Regions from separate parts of the Blastococcus sp. SYSU D00868 genome, predicted to be linked through region 2. Evidence: predicted binding sites of a transcription regulator. Region 2 holds the regulator's gene; the other holds the start of a gene.

Region 1 (4,167 bases), on a different contig from region 2:
GCGGGTGGACGGCGGGCTCGGCGGCGGGCGCGATCAGGGTCGGGCTCACAGCGCGAGCGTGGCCGCCGGAGGTGTCGGGGCGGTGACGCCCCGGGGACGGCGGCGATGCGACTGCGCGACGGATGCGGACCCTCAGTACCGCGCCGCGGTGCCCACCCAGTCCTGGAGGCGCGCCGCCTGGTCCTCCAGGCGCCGGCGCGCGCCGGGCAGCGGCGGCGTCTCCGTCGCGACCAGCGGGAGCGTCGAGCCGTCGGTGAGCAGCAGTTCGACGCGCCGGTTCGATCCGAACCCACCCACCGAGTCGAGCAGCACCCGGTCGATCTCGGACCGGTCGACCCGGCGGGTGGTGAAGCGGTTGCGGACCTCGAGCGTGCCGTCCGTGCGTGCGCGGGCCCGGCTCAGCGCGGCGGCGGTGTTCACCGCGGTGATGCCGACCGCCACCGCGAGGAAGGCGACGGCGAACCACGGCGGGGCATCGGTGCCGAGGAAGACGACCACGACGACGACCCCCACCACCAGGGACGCCGCGTAGAGGAACGACGCCAGCGCGGGGGGCCTGAGCTCCAGGACGACGTCCGGCGAGGCCACGGCGGTGATCATGAGCGGCGGACGCGGCGCCCGCACCTCGGGCCGCCGGGACCCGGCCGCCCACCGAGCGGCGGTCTGCGGCCGACCGCCCGGGCACGCCACGTGCCCCGGCGCACGCCGTCTGCCCCCGCGGACGGTGTCCGTGGGGGTGTGGCGGTGGGGGGTGTGGCGGTGTGTCGGGGCCGTGTGCCGGGGTCGGCCGGTGGGGTCAGACGGGGACGAACGCGTCGTCCGGGTCGTGGGCGGCGTCGCGGTCGGGGAGCTCCTGCTGGATGGCGAGGGCCGCCTGGCTGAGGAGGTCGTCGCGGTCGATCAGGATCTCGGTGCCGTCGGGCCGGTAGGTGTGCCATCGCCCGTCGGCGTCGCGTTCGATGCGGTAGCCGTGATGGACCTTGCCGTGGTGGCGCTCGCAGAGCAGGCCCAGGTTGTCCGGATCGGTCTGGCCGCCGAAGGCCCAGTGGATGCGGTGGTGGGCCTCGCACCACCAGTGCGGGGCGTCGCAGCCGGCGAACACGCAGCCCCGGTCCCGCAGATCGAGCAGCTGGCGTAGCGCGGCGGGGACGATGCGGACCTCGCGGCCGCGGTGGATCGGTTCCCCGTTCGGGCCCATCACGATCCGGGCCACCACCGAGTCGCAGGCCAGCCAGCGGGCGCGGGCGGCGGAGATGGTGGCGCCGAAGCCCAGCTCCGCGGCGGTCTTGCCGATCGCGGGGTCGACCAGGTCGTCCAGGTCCAGCACGGCGGCGATGCCCGGGCGGCGGGTGCGCTGGATCGGCACCTGGCCGGCGGCGAGGGTGTTGTCGGCCCACTGCACCAGCACGTCGCCGCGGAGCTGGGCCGGGCTGCGGTCGTCGCCGGCGCAGCGGGAGGTCGCGGCCATCGGTTCGATCACGGCCTTGACCTTCTCCCCACCGACGGCGTCGAGTTCGGCGATCACGGTGACGGTGCTGTCGGGGTGGGTGATGATCCGCAGCGACCGCTGGGTGATCGGCTCCGGTTCCGGCCCGTCGGGGTCCAGCCGGGTCAGGTACTGCTGAACAGCCTCGGCGAGGGTCTGGAAGCTCTGCCCGGCGGCGATCGTGGCCAGCGCCTGGTCGACCTCTGTCAGGTCGATGCCCTGCTCGGCGGCCATCGCCAGGTGCTTCCCCGTGGTGATGGCGGCGATGGCGGTGACGTGCTCGACGCCGATCGCGCCCGAGCTGAACGCGGCGGCGGTGGCCGGCAGCAGCGCCAGCGCCCGGCCGCGGTGCACCAGCGCCGCGGCGGCCTCCTTCTTCAGCCCGGCGTGGGTGCGCAGCCAGGCCTGCATCGTCTTCAACCCGTCGTGCTCGCACGCCAGCCGCCCGTCGGCCGCCCGCACCGCGGCGGTCAACCGCGCCGCGATCCGGTTCTGCTCGGCGACCAGGCCGGCCACCTCGGTGAGCAGCTCGCCGTCGGGCAGCGCATGCAGCCGGGCGGCGTCGGCCCCCGGATCACTGGTCGAACACATGTGCGGATTCTATCGGCGGACCCTCTCTCCGAGCCGGTGAATCCGCAGCTCAGGCGCCTGTCCACAGATCCGTAGAAGGCCTTGCGGAGTTCACCGAGCAGGCGTCCGGCGTACGTCCGGCGGGCCGGTCGAGCGACCGTTACGGTCGTCGCGGTACCGGTGGCGACGACGGGAGTGAGCGCGCGTGGCGGACAAGGGCGTCCTGGACATGTTCCGGCTCGACGGCAGGGTGGCGATCGTGACCGGGGCGTCGTCCGGGCTCGGCGTCGTCTTCGCGCGGGCCCTGGCGCAGGCCGGCGCGGACGTCGCCCTCGGCGCCCGGCGGGAGGACCGCCTGACCGCCACCCGGGAGGCGGTCGAGGCGGCCGGCCGGCGGGCGATCACGGTGCGCACCGACGTCTCCAGCCCCGAGGACTGCCAGGCGCTGGTCGACGCCACGGTCGCGGAGTTCGGCCGGGTCGACGTCCTGGTGAACAACGCCGGCATCGGCACCGCCGTGCCCGCCACCCGCGAGACGCCGGAGCAGTTCCGGCAGGTCATCGACGTCAACCTCAACGGCTGCTACTGGATGGCGCAGGCCTGCGGCCGGGTCATGCAGCCGGGCAGCTCGATCGTCAACATCTCGAGCATCCTCGGGCTCACCACGGCCGGCCTGCCGCAGGCGGCCTACGCCGCGAGCAAGGCCGGGCTCATCGGGCTGACCCGCGACCTGGCCCAGCAGTGGACCGGCCGCAAGGGCATCCGGGTCAACGCCCTGGCGCCGGGCTTCTTCGACTCGGAGATGACCGACCAGTACCCCGAGGGCTACATCGACCAGCAGCTGGGCCGGGTGCTGGTCGGCCGGCCGGGCGACCCGATGGAGCTGGCCGCGGCCCTGGTCTTCCTGGTCAGCGACGCCGGCGGGTACGTCACCGGCACGACCATCCCCGTCGAGGGCGGCTTGCTGACCAGTTGAGCGCTGTCGGAGGCGGCCCCTACCGTGCCGCCGTGCCCGACACCCTCGACGAACGGTTCCCCGGCGGGGCCCTCGACCTCGACGTGTGGTTCCCGTACTACCTGCCGCACTGGAGCTCCCGGCCGGCCTCGGCGGCCACGTACGAGGTCCGGGACGGCGAGCTGCGCCTGACCGTCCCCGTCGACCAGCCGCTGTGGTGCGCCGACCTGCACGAGCCGCCGCTGCGGGTCTCCTGCCTGCAGACCGGCAGCCTGGCCGGCCCGGTGGGCAGCACCCGCGGCCAGCAGCCCTTCGCCGAGGGGCTGGTGGTCCGCGAGGAGCAGCCGGAGTTCCGCGGCTGCACCCCCACGTACGGCCGGCTCGAGGTCACCATGCGCGCCACGGTCACCCAGCGGTCGATGTTCGCCTTCTGGCTCTCGGGCATCGAGGACGTGCCCGAGCACTCCGGCGAGATCTGCGTCGCCGAGGTCTTCGGCGACACGGTCACCGGCGGGACGGCGGCGGTCGGCATGGGCCTGCACCGCTTCCGCGACCCCGGCCTGACCGAGGACTTCGCGGCGGTGCGCCTGCCCCTCGACGTGACCGCCGACCACACCTACGCCGTCGACTGGCGCCCCGGCTCGCTGGTCTTCAGCGTGGACGGCGACGTCGTCCGCCGGGTCGGTCAGGCCCCCGACTACCCGGTGCAGCTCATGCTCGGCGTCTTCGACTTCCCGGACCGGGCCCCGGCCGGGGAGACCGCCGTGCCCGTGCCCGAGCTCGTCGTCTCCTCGGTCGTGGTGCGCCCGCAGGGGTGAGTCAGCGGGCGGCCTCGCCGCGTGCCACCAGCCCGCTGATCCGGTCGACCAGCTCCGGCCACAGCGCGCGCGGCAGGTCGTGGCCCATGCCCTCGACCACCCACAGCTCCGCGCCGGGGATCGCGGCCGCCGTCGCCCGGCCGCCGCTCACGTCGACGAGCGTGTCCTGCGCGCCGTGGACCACCAGCGTCGGGACGGCGATCTCGCCCAGGTGCGACGTCCGGTCGTCGGTGGTCAGGATCGCGGCGAGCTGGCGGGCCACCCCGGCCGGGTCGTGCGCGCGGTCGAAGGAGAGTCCGGCGCGCTCGCGCAGCGCGTCCTCGTCGAAGTCGAAGCCC
Region 2 (4,167 bases):
GAGCTGATCGTGGTCAACAAGGTCGACGCCATGAGCGAGGACGACGTCCTCACGCTGCGGCAGGCGCTGCCCGGCGCGGTGTGGGTGTCGGCCCGGACGGGCGAGGGGATCGACCGGCTCCGCGAGATCGTCGCCGCCCGGCTGCCGCACCCGGACACCGAGGTCGACGTCCTGGTGCCCTACGACCGCGGCGACCTCGTCGCCCGGGTCCACCGCGACGGCGAGGTGCTCAGCGAGAGCCACGAGGCGGGCGGCACCCGGCTGACCGCGCGCGTCGACGGCGGCCTCGCCGCGGCGCTGGACGGGTACGCCGTCCCGGTCGCCTGACCGGGCGGCGCGCCGCGCCCGTCGACCCGCCCAGGTCACGGGTCGGTCACGGCGCCGGTACCGTGACCCGGTGACCAGTGGCGTGGTGCGACGGTCGCCGGGCGCCCCGTCCGGCGGGCGTCCGGTGCCCGAGCACCCGCCCGTCGTGTCGACCGGCCGGCCGCCGTGGTGGGCGCTGGTCGCGGCGCTCGTCGTCGGCACCCTCCTCACGGTCGACCTGCTCCTCCACGGCCTCACCCGCGACGTCGACGGTTGGGTCTCGGACACGGTCGGCGGTTGGGGGCTGCGTGACTCGGCCGCCTACGACCCGCTGTACTGGGTGACCCAGATCGGCGGGCGGGGGACCGTGCTGGTCGTCCTCGTCGCCCTGGTCGGAACGCTCGCCGTGCGCCAGCGCACGCTGCGCCCGCTGCTGCGGGTGGTCGTCGCGCTCGTCCTGCTGACGGTCGCGGTGTACAGCCTCAAGTACGCGATCGGGCGGACCGCCCCCGGGCACGCCGGCGACTTCCTGCACCACCCCGACGGCCAGTCCTTCCCCTCCGGGCACCTGGCCAACGCGGTGCTGCTGTGGGGCGTCGCCCGGTGGCAGGCGGTGCAGTACGGCCTCGCGCCGTGGCTGCAGCGCCTCTTCTGGGGCCTGGCGGTGGTCGGGCCGGTGCTGTGCGCGCTGGCCATGATCGCGCTGGACTTCCACTGGCTGAGCGACGCCGTGGTGGGGGCGGCCGTGGGCGTCGTGCTGTTGGGCGTGGTTCACGCGCTGGACGCGAAGGTCCTGTCACGCTGGGTGGGTGCCCGAGCAGGCCGTCTGTTGTCGTGACCGCGCGCGGACGGCGCGGTTCCCGGCGCAGGCCGCGCTGACCGTCGCGGTCCTGACCGCCGGCCCGCTCGCCGCCTCCGCGGTCACCGCCCCGGCCGCGCGCGCGGAGGCCGCCCCCGACCCGGTCGTGCAGTGCGAGATCACCGATCCGGGCCTGACGGAGCTGTCCGGGCTCGTGGTCGGCGCCGACGGCACGATGCTGGCCATCAACGACGGCGGTGACCAGGTCGCCGTGCACGTCGTCGACCCCACGTGCCGGGTCACCGGCGTGCACACCGCCGCCGTGGACCCCTACGACCCCGAGGACCTCGCGGTCGGCGGCGACGGGACGGTCTGGCTCGCCGACACCGGCGACAACACCGGCAACCGGTCGACGGTCGCGCTGCTCGCCCTCCGCCCGGACGGCTCCACCGCGGTGTACCGGCTCACCTATCCCGACGGGCCCCACGACGCCGAGGCCCTGCTGCTCGCCCCCGACGGCACGCCCTACATCGTGACCAAGGAGGTGCTCGGCTCCAGCGACGTCTACCGGCCGGTGGCCGCGCTCGAGGAGGCCGGCACCGTGGGCCTGGTCGAGGTGGCCTCGGTGGACCTGACCCTCACCGGCACCCCCGGCGGGCCGGTCGGCCGCGCCGGCCAGCTGCTCGTCACCGGGGGAGCGGTCGCGGCCGACGGCTCGGCGCTGGCGCTGCGCACCTACACCGACGCGTACGTGTGGCCGCTGGCCGGGTCGGACGTGGCCGGCGCGCTGGCGGCGGAGCCCACGCGGATCGCGCTGCCGGAGTCGCCGCAGGGGGAGGCGATCAGCTTCTCCGCCGACGGCGCCTCGCTCGTGGTGGCCAGCGAGGGGCTGCCCAGCGCGGTCACCGTCGTCCCGGTGCCGGCGGGGACCGCGGCGTCCGGCGCCACGGGCGCGCCGGACGGCTCCCTCGACGACGTGCTCACCGGGTCCGACGACGGCGTCTCCCCGGCGGCCGCGGGCGCGGTCGCCGTCGTGGTGGCCACCCTGGTCGTCTGGCTGCTCGGCCGGTTCCGCCGCCGCGGCGCGCCCCCCGGCGGGGCGCCCCGCCCCTGACCCGGCGCGGCCGCGGGCGGCCCGCCGGAGCCGGGGTCAGACGCGCCGCAGGACGGTGACCACGCGGCCGAGGACGGTCGCGTCGTCGCCGGGGATCGGCTCGTAGGCGGGGTTGTGCGGCAGCAGCCACACGTGCCCGTCCTTGCGCTTGTAGGTCTTCACCGTCGCCTCGCCGTCGATCATCGCGGCGACGATCTCGCCGTTCTCGGCGGTCGGCTGCTGCCGCACGACGACCCAGTCGCCGTCGCAGATCGCCGCCTCGATCATCGAGTCACCGGTGACCTTCAGCATGAAGAGGGTGCCCTCGCCGACCAGCTCGCGGGGCAGCGGGAAGACGTCCTCCACGGCCTGCTCGGCCAGCACCGGGCCACCGGCGGCGATGCGGCCGACCAGCGGCACGTAGGTCGGCGCGGGGCTCGCCGTGTCCTCGGCCACCGGCGGCGGGGCGGCGGTCGCGCCGGTGGCGGCCGCGATCTCGCCGGGGAGCCGCACGTCGAGGGCCCGGGGGCGGTTCGGGTCGCGCCGCAGCCAGCCCTTCTTCTGCAGGACGGAGAGCTGGTGGGCCACCGAGGAGGCCGAGGACAGGCCCACGGCCTCGCCGATCTCGCGCACCGACGGCGGGTAGCCGCGGCGGTCGATGGAGTCGCGGATGACCTCCAGCACGCGGCGCTGCCGCTGGGTCAGCCCGTCGCCCGCCTCGCCCCGGTCCGGGAAGGTCCGCACCTCCCTGGCCACGGCCGGCGTCGGCCCGGTCGTCGTGCCGCCCGCGCGGCGCGACCCGCCGCGTCCCCCCGACGTCCCGCTCGTGCCCGCCACGTCTCCTCCTCGCCGGCCGTGTCGCCACGGCTCGTCCGTCCACCCCCGTGGCCGCCTGCCGTGTCCGTGCCGCGGCCGCCGTCCGGCGGTGGTGCCCAGTCGGACGGTAGCGCGTCGGGGCGCCGTCCTCAAACACATGTTCGAAATCCGCTCGTGTCGGGTCGATCCTGTCGGCCCGGTGCGGTAGACATCGCACAGACGTTCGGATCGAACGGCTGTTCGAACCCGCGGGTGCGGCCGCGGGCGGTGGCGGAGGAGGCGCTGGGTGGCTGGCAGGGCGCGCGGGGCGGCGGTCCCCGGATGGGGCGTGGACGGGTCGGGCGGGGTCCCCGCGGGGCAGCGGGGCACGGGGCTGCGGGTGGCCGGCCCGGTGCGCCCGCTGGGCGAGCGCGCGGGCGGCCGTCCGGCGGTCCGCGCGGCGGGGCCGGTGGCCGGCGCCCCGCCGCTGCGCCGGGACGCGGTCCGTCCCGGGGCGCGACCGGTGCGCCTGGAGGTGCGCCCCGCGCGTCCGGGCCCCGGCCGTCCCGCCGGGGCGTCGCGGCCGCGGCCGGTGCGGTCGCCGGTCCGGCTGACCCGGCGCGGGAGGTGCGTCCTCGGGGCGCTCGCCCTCGGCGTGGCCGCCCTCGCCTTCCTCGTGCTGTCGGCACTGCTCGGTCCCGGCGGGGAGCTGGAGCTGGCCGGGGGCAGCAGCGTCGTCGTCCAGCCGGGGGACACCGTGTGGTCGATCGCCACGGCGGTGGCCGACCCGGGCGAGGACGTGCGGGCCGTCGTCGACGCGATCGAACGGCTCAACGACCTCGAGGGCGCCGTCGTCGTGGCCGGCCAGGTGCTCGAGGTCCCGTGACCGCGGCGCGCCGGGTCGCGACATCCACGATTCGGGAGCGCGATCTTCGTCAACCCTCGGGGCGGCGTCCTGCCCGGGAGGAGCGGGGGAGCCGACCTACCGTCTCGCTCGTGCCAGTAGACGTGCGCGGCCGAGCAGCGGTCACCATCGCCCAGCCCCTCGACGCCGAGGTGTTCGTGGCGGGCTCCTGGGTGCCCGGCGCCGTCCTCGGCTGGCGGCACGACGAGGCCGGCGGATGTCAGGCGCAGGTGCGCGTCGGCCAGGGCGGCCACCGGCAGGAGCGGTGGG

The links. The regulator LexA, encoded in region 2, represses DNA repair genes until DNA is damaged. The targets are predictions, from matches to a motif close to TCGAACANNTGTTCGA.
Region 1: the regulator LexA is predicted to act here: its motif matches at 2,171-2,186, upstream of ACI79F_RS00110 (DUF222 domain-containing protein).

The regions. Positions count from the first base shown of each region.
Region 1 is NZ_JBJGZO010000001.1:18,927-23,093, forward strand. Features, by position in the region: gene ACI79F_RS00100 (hypothetical protein) at 1-49, opposite strand, end outside; gene ACI79F_RS00105 (hypothetical protein) at 133-588, opposite strand; gene ACI79F_RS00110 (DUF222 domain-containing protein) at 797-2,077, opposite strand; gene ACI79F_RS00115 (SDR family NAD(P)-dependent oxidoreductase) at 2,262-3,032, shown strand; gene ACI79F_RS00120 (glycoside hydrolase family 16 protein) at 3,065-3,829, shown strand; gene ACI79F_RS00125 (alpha/beta fold hydrolase) at 3,831-4,167, opposite strand, start outside.
Region 2 is NZ_JBJGZO010000003.1:4,299-8,465, reverse strand. Features, by position in the region: gene hflX (GTPase HflX) at 1-327, shown strand, start outside; gene ACI79F_RS03370 (phosphatase PAP2 family protein) at 398-1,144, shown strand; gene ACI79F_RS03365 (hypothetical protein) at 1,116-2,219, shown strand; gene lexA (transcriptional repressor LexA) at 2,256-3,035, opposite strand; gene ACI79F_RS03355 (LysM peptidoglycan-binding domain-containing protein) at 3,343-3,879, shown strand; gene ACI79F_RS03350 (hypothetical protein) at 3,990-4,167, shown strand, end outside.